Regions from separate parts of the Dietzia timorensis genome, predicted to be linked through region 2. Evidence: predicted binding sites of a transcription regulator. Region 2 holds the regulator's gene; the other holds the start of a gene.

Region 1 (8,468 bases), 1.2 Mb from region 2:
CCAGAGCACGGTGAGCACCGCGCCGATGCCAGTCCACACCGCGTAGGCGGTACCCGTCGGCAGCTCTCTCATTGCCCAGGCAAGTCCACCCATGCTGAGGATGAGGGCTGCGAAGAATAGTAGTGAGGGGCGTAGCCGTCTAAAGCCATTCGACTTCGAAAGAGCGGCGGCCCATACGGCCTCGAGCATGCCCGAGGCCACCAAAATGACCCATGCCATCGGAAGGACTCCTTGGTGGCAGTCTTTTCGCTTTGCGGGTACTGCTCCCTCGTCCGCGAGCCCAATGACCGAGCTCCACGATCCAAGGTAACGAGAGCCGGGGATCGTGGCAACTTGGTTTTGTTACTACTCGATGTGGGCGTGTTCGCGGATCCAGGAATGCATGACGATGCCTGCCGCGACGCCCGCGTTGATAGAGCGCGTGGAGCCGAACTGCGTGATGGAGACCGTGACGTCCGCCGTCATTCGTGCGTCCGGGCTTACACCGGGCCCTTCTTGGCCGAAGAGCAAAACACATTCGCGCGGAAGCTCGACTTTTTCCAGGGGAACGGAACCGGGAACGTTGTCGACCGCGACGACCGCCAAGCCCTCGGCGCGAGCCCATTCGACGAGGGTCGCAACGTCTGAGTGGTGGCGAACGTGCTGGTATCGGTCGGTCACCATGGCGCCCCGGCGGTTCCAGCGGCGTTTGCCGACGATGTGGACTTCAGCCGCCAGGAACGCATTGGCGGTTCGCACGACGGTGCCGATATTTGCGTCATGCTCGAAATTCTCGATGGCGACGTGGAATGGATGTCGTCTCTGGTCGAGGTCGGCGACGATTGCTTCGCGAGTCCAATATCTGTAGTGGTCGACGACGTTTCGACGGTCCCCCGCGGTAAGCAGCTCTTGGTCGTAACGCTCATCCGTCGGCACGTTCAGTTCAGGGTATTCCTCGGCCCACGGGCCGAGCCCGACCTTGCCGTCGCCCCACTCAGTTGGGCCCGGATCTCCTTCGCTCATCTCTTCGGATTCTCTCTCGACCTAGTCGCCGACGAGCAGCGAGTTCAGAGCGCGCGAGACACGAGAAGGCGCGAAGTGTGAGCCGTGGTAGAGCAGCGTCGTCTTGAGTCCGACCGGGTAATGAACTGGTGCAAACGGGTTGGTCGCGGTTGCTGCGGTCAACACCTTTCTGGCGACATCCTCAGCTGTGAGGTTGACGCCCTGGCGCGAGGTCCCCGATGTCGAAACGCCGTCGAGCATTGCGGTCTTGACGTAGAGCGGCCAGACCGAACGGACGACGATATCGTCGGCCGCCCATTCCTGGTCGAGCGCTTCCGTGATGCCCCTTACTGCGAACTTTGTCGACGAGTAGGTGGCCATCTCCGGCGTACCGTAGATCGCTGATGCCGAAGCGACATTGACCAATGCGGCGCCTGGGGTTTTCCGAAGTAGGCCGAACGCTGCGCGCGCTCCGAAATACACACCCTTGATGTTGACGTCGGCGAGAGCTGAATCCCGAGCGAAACTGGCTTCCATGAAGGGCATGCCATACAAGATGCCGGCATTATTCACCAGCACATCGAGTCGATCTCCGGTAGCTTCGGCGAACTGCGCGAGCGCCTGCTCCCAGGACCCTGGCGAGGTCACGTCGATTACGCCGGCAACGTACTCCGGACCCGAAGCCCAGGACACAGCGTCGGCGTCGATATCGAAGACTCCCACTTTCCAGCCGTGTGCCGCGAAGTATTCGGCGGTCGCCCGACCAATCCCGCGCCCGGAGCCGGTAATTAGCACTGTCCGCTGGCCGCCACGTGGCTCTTGCCGGGACCTGCGTCCCAATTTGCGCGCGAGCACATCGATCTTGGACTTCTTGTGTCCGCTTCCCGGAGTCATGCAATTCACGTTACCTTGCACCAACTTCAACCTTTCGCAGGTCACCAGCCCATCAGTAGGGCGGCTCCTCGAGGTGACCGGCGAGGCGCCTCGGATCCAGAGCATTCCCGCCGAGCACACGTCCGTGGTCCCGGCTTGCCGCGTCGGCCCGGAAAGACCTCGTCGCACGTTCTCTCCTCTGGGCCCTCGTCTCCCTTGACTTGAAGACGCACGAGCGCGCATCTCCAGCGCCGGAGGCACCCTCCCTGGGCGTGAACCCCGCTTCGCGTCTAGGCGATGCCGGCATTCCAAGGTCTTGAAGAAGTTCGAGAAGTGCTGATGCTGCACTGACGATTGCGCGAAGCTGGCTCGCCCGGCTTTCCCCTTGCGTCGGGTACTCGAAACCCCTTTCTTGACGCCCGAGTCCGCGCAGGCCATTCGGCTCACTTGTACCGCACGTCCCCTGCCCCAGATTCACCGAAACCGAACCGTCCGCTTCCAGCTTGTAGGTGCTGGTGCCGTGCGTCTTGTCTCGGTGATGCCGGCGGCACAGGGCAATGAGATTGTCTTCCCGTGTGAGCCCACCGAGCATCGGATGATCGTGGTTGAACGGCTTCACGTGGTCGAGGTCGCACTTGTGCGCGGACACATTGCACCCAGGGAATCGGCACGTGCCGTCGCGCGCAACCACCATTCTGCGCAGCGCGGTCGACGGCGTGTAGGTCGTTTCCGCTGCGATCTGCCCGACCAACCGAGCGATCCCGTCGCACAGCTGCTGCAGATCCTGACCGTCTTCCTCGGCTTCGAACGGGACCACCGTGAGAGTCGCCTTCTGCGCTGCGTCCAACAGGTCGTCCAGCCGTTCGCGCACCGTGGCGCCGTTGGAGGTGAATGCCCGGTCGCGCGCTCGTTCAGCGCCCAAATCGGCGAGCAGAGTGACCTGCGGCGTGCAGCAGTGAGCGCCGATAGGGGTCGAATCGCCGGCTGGCCGCTTATCGATCCCGGTGACCATCTGAACCAGCGCGTCTGCTCGACGCTGACTGACGGTTCGCTCCTCTCCTTCGACCTGCGACCACTGCGCGGCGAGGCCGTCGACGGCGCTCCAGACCGCCTCCGCTTCCACCGTGGGCAGGTTCGCCTCGACCACGGTCTCTGCGGAATTCGGGGACCAGGTGCTGACGCGACGACCTCGCTGTGCTTCCTTATCGTCAGAGCGAAGCGCATCGGGGTCGACGTTGTGGATGATGTGGTGCAACCGCTTGGTCATTCCCGCGGACCAGCGCGCACAACGCCCTTGCTTCACGGCGATATCCAAGATCCTGGCCTCGATCTCCGCACGAAGCATGGGATCGGTGACGTGCTGGAGCTCCTTACCGATTCGCGTGGCGATTTCGGCAGTGATCTCGCCCCGCATCATCGCGTTCCACACATGGGTGCAGCGGTGCACGAGAATCGCGTTGAGAAGCAGCTTGTTCGCCCGATACTTCGTGACATTGTGCTCGACGGCGATCTGGTCGGACGCCACGGTTTCGGGGTCGATTTTCGAGTACTCCTCGTTGCTCTGTGGCGGATCATCCCGCATCGCGTCCTCGAACCGTGCCTCCGCCTCTCGAAGGATATTCATCGCCTGTTGCATTGACGCTCCTACGGCGGAGCTCGCTACGACATTGAATACGTTGGCCCTTTCTTTGCCGTCCTCGAGATGCGCTGAAAGCGTGAGAACGCACCTCACCGTGTGTTGAATCGCCTCGGCAACCTCGGAGTTTTTCAATCCCTCATTTTCGATTTTAAATCGAACAGAATCTATTGCATCAACAATATGTTCGATTGCTTCTCGTCCATCGGAAGCGTCGTCTCGATGACTACGGCGTTCGACCGGTCCAACATTTTTGAACTGGTCAGATTGTTTATTTGCGGGAGAAGCTGGCTTTGCATGCACACCCATGTCGATTCCTTGTTTAACCAAACCGGCTAACCTTCTGGTATAACACTAGCGCGACTGTTCGATCAGTGGGGTACGCTACTTGATAAAGTTTTGGGCACAATGAGCAGCAGAAAGAGCACAAAGGTGCTGCATAGAAATGCGTATTGAGTCAGGAAGTGCGCGAGGCGATCTAGTGTCGCGCGTTCAGCGCGCGGACGAGCCCCGACTGGGTAAGCAGTTGGCCGCTGCCGTAGAAATCCATCACCGCCACGCTGAGGACGCGGCGTATAACCGAGCCGTCGCGGGTGGCGAGCCGCACCGCGATCAGTGCATCGGAAACCGCCCACACCACAGAACCAACGGCAATCGTGCGCGCAGAATCCGTGTCCCAGTCATCGCGCCCAACCGTGGAAATCCCGCGGCTCACGTACTCGAGCAAAAGTGCGGCATAAGCGCCCTGCACGAACTGGTGAATCGTGGCTTTCTTAGCCATTGCGCTCAGCCCGAGACCAACGCCCGCCCCGAGAGCCACGTTGATGGCGGTAGCGCGCGGATTCCAGCGCACGCCTCGGCTCCCGTAGAGGGCGATTCCGGCGGCATGTCCGGCGGCGAAGGCGATGGCGCCGGGAGTCAACGACTCGAACCGACCCTTGTCTGTTTCTCGCAGCAAGACGATGTCGCCGGCAGCATGGAAGGCGCCCATCGCAGCGAAAAGCCCGGTTTCGAGGGGCGCCCAGTCGCGCGAGCGGAAGAGGCTGTGCGCCGTCAGACTTGGGAGTATGAGCGGTTTTGCCACGAGATTGAGGCCGCGAATCCCGGTCGCGGCCGACAACTCGCTTGCCGCGACGCTGCCGAGGAATACGTTTGAAGCCCAGGCACGGCCCGAATCTATCGCCTCGAAAGCCACACGGGAGATACTTTCCGCGTAGCCGAGGAGAGCGTCGAACCTGGTCATTCGAGGCCCAGGTCCGCGAGGCCGAGGACCGAACGATACTCCAGGCCGGCCTTGGCTATCACCTGATCGGCGCCGGTCGCCCTGTCGACAACCGTGGCAACGCCGACGACTTCCGCGCCGGCATCGCGCAACGCCTCGACCGCCGTCAGAGGTGAATTGCCCGTGGTGGTCGTGTCCTCGACGACGAGCACCCGCTTACCGACGATGTCCGGGCCTTCGACGCGGCGCTGCATCCCGTGTTTTTTCGCCTCCTTGCGGACGACGAAGGAATCGATCGGTCGGCCTGCGGCGTGCATGACGGCGGTCGCGACCGGGTCGGCGCCGAGGGTGAGCCCGCCGACCGCGTCAAAAGTCCAGTCGGAGGTGAGCTCGCGCAGCAGTGTGCCGATGAGCGGCGAGGCCTCGTGGTGCAGCGTCGCGCGCCGCAGGTCCACGTAGTAATCGGCCTCGCGCCCCGACGAAAGCGTGACCTTACCGTGGACGACGGCCAGTTCCTTGACCAGCTCGGCGAGGCGCTGGCGGTTCTGGGGATCGAGCGTCGGTGTGTTCACGTGGTTTCCCTTCGTCTAAAGCGTCGCTTCAAGCCTAGCGAGCGCTAGGACTCGTCGCCGCTCCGGTCGCTGCGGTGCGAACCGCCGCCGAATTTGGGGGCGCGGAACCTGGTGGTTTCGACGAAATCCGGGTCGAGCGCACTGCCGCCGACGCGCGGGAATTCGGGTGCGGAAGAGACGTCGGAGTCGGCCTCGTCGCCGGTCTCGTCGCGGGCCTCGTCCTCGTCGTCGGCACGGCGGTGACGTCCCCCGCCCGAACCTGCCGCACGCGGGGTGGGGGCGAACGTGGCCGAAGTGCCGGCATCAGCGGTGGGCGCCGCAGATTCACCCGACTTCTGCGAACCGCTCTCCCGCGTATCCGTCTCCGACTCCCGTTCTGCTGCACCGCCTGTGAGTTCGAACGCCGTGCCCTCGGGTTCCGGAGCCGCTGGCGCCTCGGTGCGCGCGGTTTCGAAGCGGCGCACCTCCTCGGAGATCGACTCGCGCGACTCTTCTGGTTCCTCCCCGGTGCTGCCGAGCGGCTTGAACTCGTCGTCCGCCCCTCCGTGCGAACCGATCGACGGCTCCGCGAGCGCGGGCATACCGTCGCCGTCGCCGAACCGAGCCGCGGTCGCGCGGCTCGGTCGCGGCACCGGATCGCGCTGCGGGAGGAAGTCCGCAGCCACGTCCCCGCGGTCCGCCGGCACGGAGTCCGAGCGCATCGCCGCTTCGAACGGATCCGGCTCTATTTCTGTAGCGGCGTCATTTTCGATTTCGCTTTCGTCCTGGTCGGCGGCCTGCGCATCGCTATCGCTCATGACGTCGGACGGTGCATCCTTCTCGGCCCCGCCTTCGCCGCCGTCCTCGGCGCTGGAGTAGGAGCCGGCCACACTCGCCAGTCCCGCGGTTCCCGCAAGGCCCGCCGCGCCCGCGGCGAGACCGGCGGTCGTTCCCCCGGCGCCGTCATCGGAGGTGTTCTCGTCGGAGCTGTTGTTGCCGGAGCGGCCCTGCTCCGGCTCGTTCTCACCCGCCGATTTCACCAGCCGGAGATGCCCGGCGCGGCCCGGCTTGCGGGGCTCGAACGGGACGGCGTTGGGATCCACCGGCGCCGGCTCGAGATCGTCGCCGAGGTCCTCGATGTCGGCGTCGAACTCCTCGGCGTCGACCACGCGCGGCGGTGCGATGTCGGCATCGCCCGCCTCGGATCGACCCGCGGCCGCGCTGCCCGGGTCGGTCGACGAGAGGTCGAGCGGCGCCCCTCCCGACGCGGGCAGCGCCGCCGAGGCGGAAACGAGCGCGTGGAGCGTGACGATGCTGCCGTCGTAGTGCGAGATCGCGTCCTCGGGCAGGCTCGTGTGCCCCCACTTTTCGGTGACATCGCAGTATTGGAACTCACCGGGAGCGCCGCGCAGCGCCGTCACCACGCGGGGGTCGGAGAGCAGGGCGTCTGCAGCCGGGTCGTCGGAGCGGAGGTTCATCTGCTCGACGGTCGCGTCCGCGTCGCCCTCGTCCGCGGCGGAGGCGCGCTCCATGATGAATGGTGTGGTCGCCGGGCCCGGCCGCGACAGCGAGACGAATGTTCGCGGGCCGGCGAAGGTGATCACCGAGTCGCAGCCGCGGAACGTGCCGGTGTACACGCGCTGCGCGGCGGCGAGGCCGTCGACCGGCTCGCCCGCGAGCGGGCTGACTTCGCGCGGGACCTCGGTGAAGGAACGCGCGTCGAGCCACTGCTGCTGGATCGCCGCGAGCGAGCCCTCCTCCGGCTGAGCGGAGGTGGCCGCGTTCGCGTCGGTCGTGTTCTCACCCATGACGGCGGAGTTTCCGTGCCCCCGTGACTGCGCGGAGTCGCCGTCCCCGCGGGAGATCGCGGCGGCGCCGAGTCCGACTGCGCCCGCTCCCGCTGCGGCCGCGCCCGCCGCGGCACTCGCGCCACGGGACTTGGCGCCCTGGCCGATCCCGGACAGGAGGCGGCCGAGTCGGCCACGCTTGGGCTTCTCTGTGGAAGCGGGCGAGCCGGCGTCGAATCCGGCGTCAGAATCGAAGTCGGAGTCGGCCGGCCTGGCAAGCGGCTCCGACTGTTCTGTGAAGTTCGGCTGCGCAGTGAAGTTCGGCTGCTCGGCGTGGTCGTCCGCGGCCGGACGCGGCTCGGTGGGGCGAATCGGGGGGCGCGGGGTGTCCGTCGCCGACGTCGCGGCGGGTGCCGAATGCTCCTGCGGCGCCGAAGGCGCCTGCGCCTGCAGGGGCTGGGACTGCTGAGCCTGCTGCGGCGCGAGCGGGGCGGGCCGAGCGGGTTCGCGACGTCCGCCGTCATCCAGCGGCTTTCGCGCGGCACGGCGCTGTTTCTGCTGCTTATCGAGCCACAGCAGGTAGAGCGCCGCGGCGAGGAGGACGAGGGCCAAAACGAAACAGAGGACTACCATTCTTTCAAGGTTATCCAGGCTGCGGCGCGGGCGACGCTGACGCGCGGGGTCAGACCCCAGTTTCTGCAGGACGCGCGCGATCCGAGCCCCACTCCGACCACGAGCCCGGGTACAGCGTCGCGCCGGGCAGCCCCGCAAGTTCCATCGCGAAGATGACCTGCGTCGCGTTGACACCCGAACCGCAGTAGGTGGCAACCTCCTTCGCGTCCTCGGGGCCATTGATCCCGCGCGCGGCGAGCTTGGCGCGGATCTCCTCGGGCGGCAGGAATGTCATGTCCTCGTGGACGAGATCGAGCGCCGGCATGTTCTTCGCGCCCGGGATGTGCCCGATCCGCCGGTCGACCTGCGCTCCGGTCTTTCCCGTGTAGCGCCCGGGCAGCCGCGCATCGAGCAGCGTGCCGTGCTCGGTCCAGCGCTCGACATCCGCGATCTGCGCTACGGGCATCGCCGGCCCGACAAACTGAAACGTCCCCGGCCACACCGGGTTTCCCGGGCCGACGGCGACGGGATAGCGATTCCGCGTCCACGACTGCCAGCCGCCGTCGAGGATCTTCACGGTGCGCAGCCCCGCCCAGCGCAGCATCCACCAGGCGCGCGCGGCAACGGTCCCACCCATATCGTCGTAGACCACGACCCGCGAATCGTTGTCCAACCCCCACCGCCGCAGCGTCGTCGCCCACGTCTCGGGATGTGGCAATGGGTGTCGCGCGCCTCCGATCACCGGCCGGTCCGCGAGGTCGTGGTCGAGGTCGACGAAAATCGCCGAGGGAATGTGGCCGTCGTCG
Region 2 (8,468 bases):
TTTATCACCGAACTCGATACCGCGCGAAAGAATGGTTTCGCCGGCGATGAATCCGAACAGGAAGAAGGCGTGCGATGCGTGGCGGTATCCCACGGTTCTGGGCGTTCTGCGATCGCGATATCGGTGTCAGGCCCGGAGGCGCGGTTCACCTACGACAAGCGTGAGGGCGCCGCTCAAACGATTGCCTCGGCCATTGCCGCGAGTCCGTTTCTTCCGCCGGACTGACCGGGGCGTCGCTTACTCTCGAACACGACGAAGCGCCCCGGAGAATCGCCATGGTGGACGATAGCTCGCGGGGCGCTGTGCCGCTCTGGTCACCAGCCGTTACTAGCCAAGCGCAGCGGTGTTGTTCGCGCCGTGCTTCGCCTTGAACTCGCGGCGTCGTGCATGCAGAATCGGCTCGGTGTAGCCGGAGGGCTGCTCGCCGCCCTTGAGAATCAGGTCACGAGCGGCGTTGAAGGCCACGGAGTCCTCGAAGTTCGGGGCCATGGGGTAGTAGTTCGGATCCCCCTCGTTCTGCCCGTCGACCAGCTGCGCCATGCGCTTGAGCTCCTCGATAAGGAACTCCTCGGTGATAACGCCGTGGCGCAGCCAGTTCGCGAGCATCTGGCTCGAGATTCGAAGCGTTGCGCGGTCCTCCATGAGGTTGACGTCATGGATATCCGGCACCTTGGAACAGCCGATTCCCTGGTCGATCCAACGAACGACGTAGCCGAGAATCGATTGGCAGGAGTTGTCGACTTCCTGCTTCTTTTCTTCCTCGGTCCAATCGGCAGACGGGGCCAACGGCAGCTCGAGGATGTCCTCGGGCTTGACGCGGCGTCCCGCGGAGCTCAGCTGCTCCTGGACCTCGAGGACGTTCACGCGGTGGTAGTGCGTGGCGTGCAGCGAGGCACCGGTGGGCGAGGGAACCCAAGCCGTGTTCGCTCCGGCCTTCGGCTGGCCGATCTTCTGCTCGAGCATTTCGGCCATGAGGTCGGTCTTGGCCCACATACCCTTACCGATTTGGGCGCGACCACGGAGTCCTGCGGCGAGCCCCTCGTCGACATTGTAGTTCTCGTACGCGGACATCCACGCCGCCGAGCGCATATCGCCCTTGCGGACCATGGGTCCGGCCTCCATCGAGGTATGGATCTCGTCGCCGGTGCGGTCGAGGAAGCCGGTGTTGATGAACACACAGCGAGTGTTTGCGGCCGCGATGGCGCGGGACAGGTTGGCCGAGGTGCGGCGCTCCTCATCCATGACGCCCATCTTGATGGTGTTCTCGGGCAGATCGAGGAGCTTCTCGACGCGGCCGAAGATCTCCGAGGTGAACGCGACCTCGTCAGGGCCGTGTTGCTTCGGCTTGACGATGTAGATCGAGCCAGAACGGGAGTTGCGGTGCGTATTGCCCTCGGCGATGCCGTGCAGCCCGCACAGCGAGGTGACAATGGCATCCATGATGCCCTCGGGGAGCTCATTGCCCTCGGCGTCGAGGATGGCCGGGTTCGTCATGAGGTGACCGACGTTGCGCACGAGCAGCATGGAACGTCCGTGAAGATTGAGCTCTCCGCCGTCAGGCGTGGTGTAGGTGCGGTCGTCGTTGAGGACACGCGTGATCGTCTTGCCGCCTTTTTCGAGCTTGTGGGCGAGGTCTCCGCGCATCAGGCCGAGCCAGTTGCGGTAGCCGTGCACCTTGTCCTCGCCGTCGACGGCGGCGATGGAGTCCTCAAAGTCCATGATCGTAGACACGGCGGACTCGACGACAACGTCGGAGATGCCGGCCGAATCGGATTCGCCTGACGGGGTCGAAGCATCGAAGACGATGTCGATGTGGAGCCCGTTGTTGACGAGAAGCACGTTGGTCGGGGACGCCGCGTCGCCGAGGTAACCGGCGAGCTTGTCCGGATCCGCCAGGCCCGTGGTCGAATCGTCCGCGAGGGTGACCTCCAGCTTGCCGTCCACGATGGCGAAGGATTTAGCGCCGACGTAGCTTCCCGATGCGAGCGGCACGACGTCGTCGAGAAATTCACGGACCCAGGCGATGACCTTGTCACCGCGGACCTTGTTGTATCCCTTGCCCTTTTCTGCGCCGCCATCCTCGGGGATGGCGTCCGTGCCGTACAGAGCGTCGTAGAGCGAGCCCCAGCGTGCGTTCGCCGCATTGAGGGCGAAGCGAGCATTGAGGATCGGCACGACGAGCTGCGGCCCGGCAATCGTAGCCAGCTCCGCATCGACGTTCTCGGTCGTGACCTTGGCGTTGTCGTCCTGGGGGAGGAGGTAGCCGATCTCGCGAAGGTAATCGAGGTACTTGTCCTGGTCGACTGCGCCCGGGTACTCGCGGTGCCAGTTGTCGAGCTTGGCCTGGAATTCCTCGCGGATATCGAGCAGTTCGCGGTTGCGCGGAGCGAGGTCGGTGAAGATCTCGGACACGCCCTGCCAGAACGAGTCGGCGTCGAGGCCGGTTCCGGTAATGGCCTCGTTGTTGACGAAGTCGTAGAGGACCTTGTCGATCTGGATATTGCCGACGGTAATGCGCTCAGTCATGTGCGCTGACCTCCCTGTAATTAGTGGGTTGGATCGCGATGTTCCTACCGCCGAGTTTAATTCGCGAGCTCTAGAGCATGGTAGGTCAGGTTCCGCATTGCGGAATTACTTTGGCCAGGCATTATCATCACGAATATGACGAGTTTCGACCCGAAAGCTATAGCATCGGCAGGCGCGACAGACGACGCGCGGGAGATCAAATTTCTCAAAGGCCACGGGACTGAGAACGATTTCGTGGTCGTTCTTGACGAGTCCGCGTCGCTACGGCTTTCCGAGGTATCGATTCGTTCGATCACGAACCGTCGTTCGGGCATCGGGGGCGATGGAATCCTCCGGGTCGCGCGGGCCGGCGACCTGCACGCGGCAGGAGAACTTGATGCCATTCCCGGTGGTGTCGACGCTGGCGATTGGTTCATGGACTACCGCAACGCCGATGGCAGCATCGCCGAAATGTGCGGTAACGGCGTACGCGTATTCGCGCATGCCCTGGTTGCCACGGGGCTCGCCGACGCCGGGGAGATCCGGGTGGGCACGCGTGCCGGACTTCGTCCCGCCACGGTCAGCGACGTGACCGCCGAATCGGCAACGGTATCGGTGTCGATGGGTGTTCCCGAGGTCCTCGGCGTCTCGACGGTCTCCTTCGAAGGTCACACGTTCGCAGGTTTGGCGGTGGACGTCGGGAACCCGCACGTCGCTGCGATAGTTCCACGTATGACGCCGGAGTCCCTCGCCACCTTGCCTGTCGATGTCTCGCCGAGCTTCGACGAGGGCTTCTTCCCGAATGGCGTCAACGTGGAGATCTCCACTCCGCTGGTCGACGGCGAGGTGACGATGCGCGTGCATGAACGTGGTGCAGGAGAGACCCGCTCATGTGGAACCGGCATCGTGGCCACCGCGATCGCGGCGCTCGCCGACGCAGAGCAGAATGACGGCACTGTGGTCGTCAACGTCCCGGGGGGCCGGGTTCAGGTCGAAATCGTCGACGGCCACGCGCAGATGACGGGACCTTCGCGCCTCGTCGCTCTCGGAACTCTCGGTGAACATTTGTTGAAGGCGGATGACGTGCGAGAATAGACCTCGTATGACGAACCCTTTGCACTCTGATCATGACCCGTCCACCGGCGAACTCCAGTTGGAGGAACGCTCGTCTCTCCGGCGCGTTGTCGGCCTGTCCACCGAACTACAGGACATTAACGACGCGGAGTACCGTCAGCTACGCCTCGAGCGTGTCGTCCTCGTTGGTGTATGGACCGAAGGGTCCTCCGCGGAGGCCGATTCCGCGATGGCAGAACTGGGCGCGCTAGCAGAGACTGCAGGCTCGATGGTGCTTGATGCGGTGATCCAGCGCAGGGACAAGCCTGACGCCGCCACATACATCGGCTCCGGGAAGGTCAAAGAGCTCCGCGAGATCGTCGACGCCACGGGCGCCGATACCGTGATCTGCGATGGTGAACTCACACCGGGCCAGTTGATCGCGCTCGAGAAGGCGGTCAACGTCAAGGTGATCGATCGAACGGCGTTGATCCTGGATATCTTCGCTCAGCATGCGACGTCTCGCGAAGGTAAGGCCCAGGTATCGCTCGCGCAGATGGAGTACATGCTTCCGAGGCTTCGCGGCTGGGGTGAGGCGCTCTCACGTCAGGCCGGCGGTCGCGCGGGGTCCAATGGCGGCGTGGGGCTTCGCGGTCCCGGTGAGACGAAGATCGAAACTGATCGTCGTCGAATCCGTGAGCGCATGGCCAAAGTCCGCCGCGAAATTCGAGGAATGAAACAGGCCCGGCTCACCAAGCGCCACCGCCGGCGGGCTACGCCGGTGCCGTCCATCGCTGTTGCCGGATACACGAACGCGGGGAAGTCCAGTCTCGTTAACGCGATTACCGGCGCCGGGGTGTTGGTGGAGGACGCCCTCTTCGCGACACTGGATCCGACGACACGGCGGGCTGAACTTCCCGACGGACGGGCTGTGGTGTTGACCGACACCGTCGGTTTCGTCCGGCACCTCCCGACTCAGCTTGTCGAGGCATTCCGCTCCACGCTCGAAGAGGTGGTCGACTCGGAGTTACTTGTGCACGTCGTCGATGGCTCCCACGCGTTTCCTATGGCGCAGATCGATGCCGTCCGCGCCGTGATTCGCGACGTTGTGGCCGAACAGAACGCTGAGCAGCCGACGGAACTGCTCGTCATCAACAAGATCGACGCCGCAGACCCGCTGGTCCTTGCCGAGTTGCGCGCGGTGTTCAAGGATGCGGCGTTCGTTTCCGCGACATCGGGCGAGGGGATCGAGGCGCTCCGACATACGCTGGCCGAGTACATTGCCGAAACCGACGTCACGGTGACGCTGGAAATTCCCTACTCCCGTGGTGAGATCGTCTCCCGCGTGCACTCCGAGGGTGCAGTCGTGCACGAGGAGTATTCGGACCAGGGAACGGTGGTTACCGTTCGTCTTCCGGAATCGGTGGCAGGCGAATTGGAGGAGTTCCGCCGCTAGATACGGCGGAACACAATGATTACCTTGCCGAGAATCGTGGCGTAATTACCCGGGATCGGTCTGAAGGCTTCGTTGGAGGGAACCAGCCACACGCCGCCCGATGATTTGTCCAGCGTTTTCACGGTGGCCTCGCCGTCAATCATCGCGGCGACGATGTCGCCGTTCTCTGCCACCTGCTGCCGTCGGACGACGACGTAGTCACCATCAAGGATGCCTGCGTCCCGCATCGACTCGCCGACGACCTTGAGAATAAAGGTTTCGCCCGATCCGACAAGTTCTTCGGGCAAAGGAAATACAGCTTCGATTTCTTGCTCCGCGAGGATCGGTCCGCCCGCGGCAATACGTCCGACGACCGGAACGAAAGCGGGATGCGAGGCGCCACGTGGCAGCTGAGCGCGACGTGAGGGCTGGCGTGACGAACTAGGCGAGCGCACATCGACCGCGCGAGGCTTATGCGCATCCCGAATGAGGTACCCCTTCTTCTCGAGAGCGCGAAGCTGATAGGCCACCGACGACGTCGACTGCAGACCGACGGAGTCGCCGATCTCGCGAATGCTCGGCGGATAGCCGTGCTCCTCGATCGCGTCATTGATGACGGTCATGATCATTCGCTGCCGATCGGTCAGCTCTTCCTTTGCGGTGCGTGCCATGCCGGGTTCCTCACTGGGTAGCTCGAGCGGGCCACTTTCGAACATTGGGCCGGTGTGCGTGTAGCTTCATTCGATAGCATACCGTTCGAATCGTAATTCCGACATACACGTGTTCGATCCGCGTGTTGCTTTCGCGGTTTGGGCTTGAATGCAGGTCAAGGAACCACGAGACCCCAAACAGGGGTAATTCCTCCGGCCACGAAGAGCTTTCGTCGGCGAAATTGTCGGACCCGTTTCGTAGAACTAAGACACGAACAAAAGCGGCACAGATTTTCGAAACGCCGCATCAGACGAAGTGTGGTCCGAAAGGAATGGGAAATGACTATTCACATGGAACGGCCCAGTGTGCCCGAGGAATTGACCGCCGATCGCCAGAACGTCCGTAACTCCGGCCTTGCCGTCAAAGGTTTCAAGCAGGTCGCAGATGAACGTAGCCGTATCGACAACACGACCGTTGCGGCCCTTCGCGATCATGGTCTCCGAAGCCGGTCGGGTACCAAGGCGGAACGGTTCGAACGACTTTCTGTGGGGCGCGATGCAGGGCGCCGCTTCGACCGCTACACATCTGTGGCGAAGCGGGGAGCTTCTGAGCGGTATCTTTTCTCGAGTGCCAATTTCGATCGCATGGCACCAGATGTCTGCATACCGACCAGTGCACGCGGCAGGGACTCAGTTCGGCGCGAAGCGGTCGATTTCCGGGCGCCAACGCAGCGGTCGATCGAGCGTATGCAGACTATTACCGCTGCCGCACTGGGCGTCATCGCCGGCTTCGTTCTCTTCCTGTTTCTCTTGTACGCGAGTTAGAAGAAGCGTCTGCTCGCTGCATTGGGGATGGGACGGATGCCGTGTACTGCGAACCGAGGGGATTGAAGTTACGGGAGTCAGCTCGCCCCAACATCTAGTGGTGAGTATCGGATTAAAGCACCCGGGCGTACCATAGGTTGTAGCCGAGACGGCAGAGACCGTCGTCGTGGAGCTACGAGGAGTCCCGAGATGTTTTGCCCTATGTGCCACAAGGCGGATTCGCGAGTCATTGATTCACGAACGGCCGATGAAGGCCTTGCGATCCGCCGGCGAAGAGAATGCACATCTTGCGGTCATCGATACACCACCATGGAAGCTCCGGTGCTCATGGTGAGTAAGCGCAGCGGCGTCACCGAGCCGTTCAGTCGGGACAAGGTCATTCGCGGAGTCCGTCGTGCATGCCAGGGAAGAGACATTACCTCCGACGATCTGCACATGCTCGCGCATCGGGTCGAACTGGCCGTGCGTGCACAGGGCGTGTCGGAGGTACCGGCGCATGAAGTGGGGCTTGCCATTCTTGAGCCACTGCGCGACCTCGATGAAGTCGGGTATCTGCGGTTCGCTTCCGTCTACAAATCGTTTGAGTCTGCGGACGATTTCGAAAAGGAGATCTCGCTACTGCGGAACGACCGGCCCGTTCGCTCCTGACAGCCGTGACTCTAGTTGTCCGCGGCGTACGGGCGTTCTGGGGCTAGGGAGAGTGTAGACCACGGATTGCCTGCCTGATCTTCTTCTCCGATATCGACCCGGCAGTACCCAATTGCTGCGTATATACGCTTACCCGATATTCAGCCAGGGACCAGCGAAGCTCCCTAGATTGCCGTGAGCCACCCTTTCGATGCGATAGCGCACTGCACGCCTCTTCGACTTCGTCTTCGATCCCGATAACGCGCGCGCGAAGGGCATCGTATTTTGGTGGGTTGTCGACAGCCAACTGGATTCGTGCGTCGATGGACCTCATGTGGCGCTCAAGGTGTTCAAGCCGGCCCCGCGCGTGACGCGCCAGGAATCCACGCCCTACGAGAAACTCGACCTCGGCACGTATCTCGTCGCCAAGCTCATTTTCCCGCATCGACATGAGGGAACGCTGCACATCGAGAAGTACCGCTAGAGCTGGCAATACCTGTGTAATCATACGGGCAACGCCACCAGGAACCTCGGACCTTGCTGCATCCCGTATCTCAGCGAAGCCCGAGGCGGTCAGTGGAGCGCCTCCGTTCGAGGCCAGTATGCGGCCGATCATGACAACGACAGCGTCGGCAACCAATGCATCGATGCCGCCGTACGGGTATTGCGTCAGTGCCAGCCGCTGGGCCGGGGGACGGCCCTTGAGTAGCTGAGTTGTCGATACCAGTCCCGGGCGCAACATCTCGATCACGGCACGAGTCATTGCCGCCGAACGCTTCTGCGGAGTCGTGCACACCGTCTTGTGAATGCCGTCCGATTCGACGACCAGAGCCGGGTACGCGACGGCACGGACGCCACCGATGTCGCGGGACACCTCGTCGGGAAGATCGCCGATAGACTCGGCCGTCCATTCGCGGAACGGCCCGTCGTCGTCAACAAGCGAATTGACGAGTTGATCCTGGGACCGCGCCGAAAGTTCTTTTTGCAGCGCGGTGAGCGAATAGCCCGAGGACACGGGGTCGCCGTCGGCGCCGATGACCTCGAACCTCATACGCAGATGGTTGGGCAAAGCCTCCGGATGGAACTCCGAGGCCGGAATGGTGGTCCCCACCCGTGCCGAAAGCGCTTCGCCGACGGACACCGCGAGCGGAGCCTTTCGTGGCGTGATGTCCTCGACGAGGAGATCAGCGAACGAGGCGGCCGGCGCCGCAAGGCGGCGGTACATCTTGGGCAATGTGCGGATGAGCTCGGTATAGAGCTCCGCCCGAAGCCCCGGCACGAGCCATTCGAAACCCGCTGGGCGCACGCGGGCGAGCTGCGCCAACGAAATCTTCACCACGACGCCGTCAGTCTCGGACCGTGGATCGTAGGTG

The links. Region 2 encodes LexA, which represses DNA repair genes until DNA is damaged. Its sites were predicted from a motif close to CGAACANNTGTTCG; they were not measured.
Region 1: the regulator LexA is predicted to act here: its motif matches at 3,667-3,680, upstream of BJL86_RS14360 (HNH endonuclease signature motif containing protein).

The regions. Positions count from the first base shown of each region.
Region 1 covers NZ_CP015961.1:3,096,969-3,105,436, forward strand. Annotated here, with positions in the region: gene BJL86_RS14345 (DMT family transporter) at 1-219, opposite strand, end outside; guanidine-III (ykkC-III) riboswitch at 234-298, opposite strand; gene BJL86_RS14350 (TrmH family RNA methyltransferase) at 346-1,002, opposite strand; gene BJL86_RS14355 (SDR family oxidoreductase) at 1,024-1,875, opposite strand; gene BJL86_RS14360 (HNH endonuclease signature motif containing protein) at 1,928-3,490, opposite strand; gene BJL86_RS14365 (lysoplasmalogenase family protein) at 3,969-4,733, opposite strand; gene pyrE (orotate phosphoribosyltransferase) at 4,730-5,284, opposite strand; gene BJL86_RS14375 (hypothetical protein) at 5,329-7,683, opposite strand; gene BJL86_RS14380 (sulfurtransferase) at 7,733-8,468, opposite strand, start outside.
Region 2 covers NZ_CP015961.1:1,942,827-1,951,294, reverse strand. Annotated here, with positions in the region: gene BJL86_RS08915 (IclR family transcriptional regulator) at 1-225, shown strand, start outside; gene BJL86_RS08910 (malate synthase G) at 328-2,526, opposite strand; gene dapF (diaminopimelate epimerase) at 2,722-3,600, shown strand; gene hflX (GTPase HflX) at 3,620-5,014, shown strand; gene lexA (transcriptional repressor LexA) at 5,011-5,709, opposite strand; gene BJL86_RS08890 (hypothetical protein) at 5,983-6,468, shown strand; gene nrdR (transcriptional regulator NrdR) at 6,658-7,116, shown strand; gene hrpA (ATP-dependent RNA helicase HrpA) at 7,160-8,468, opposite strand, start outside.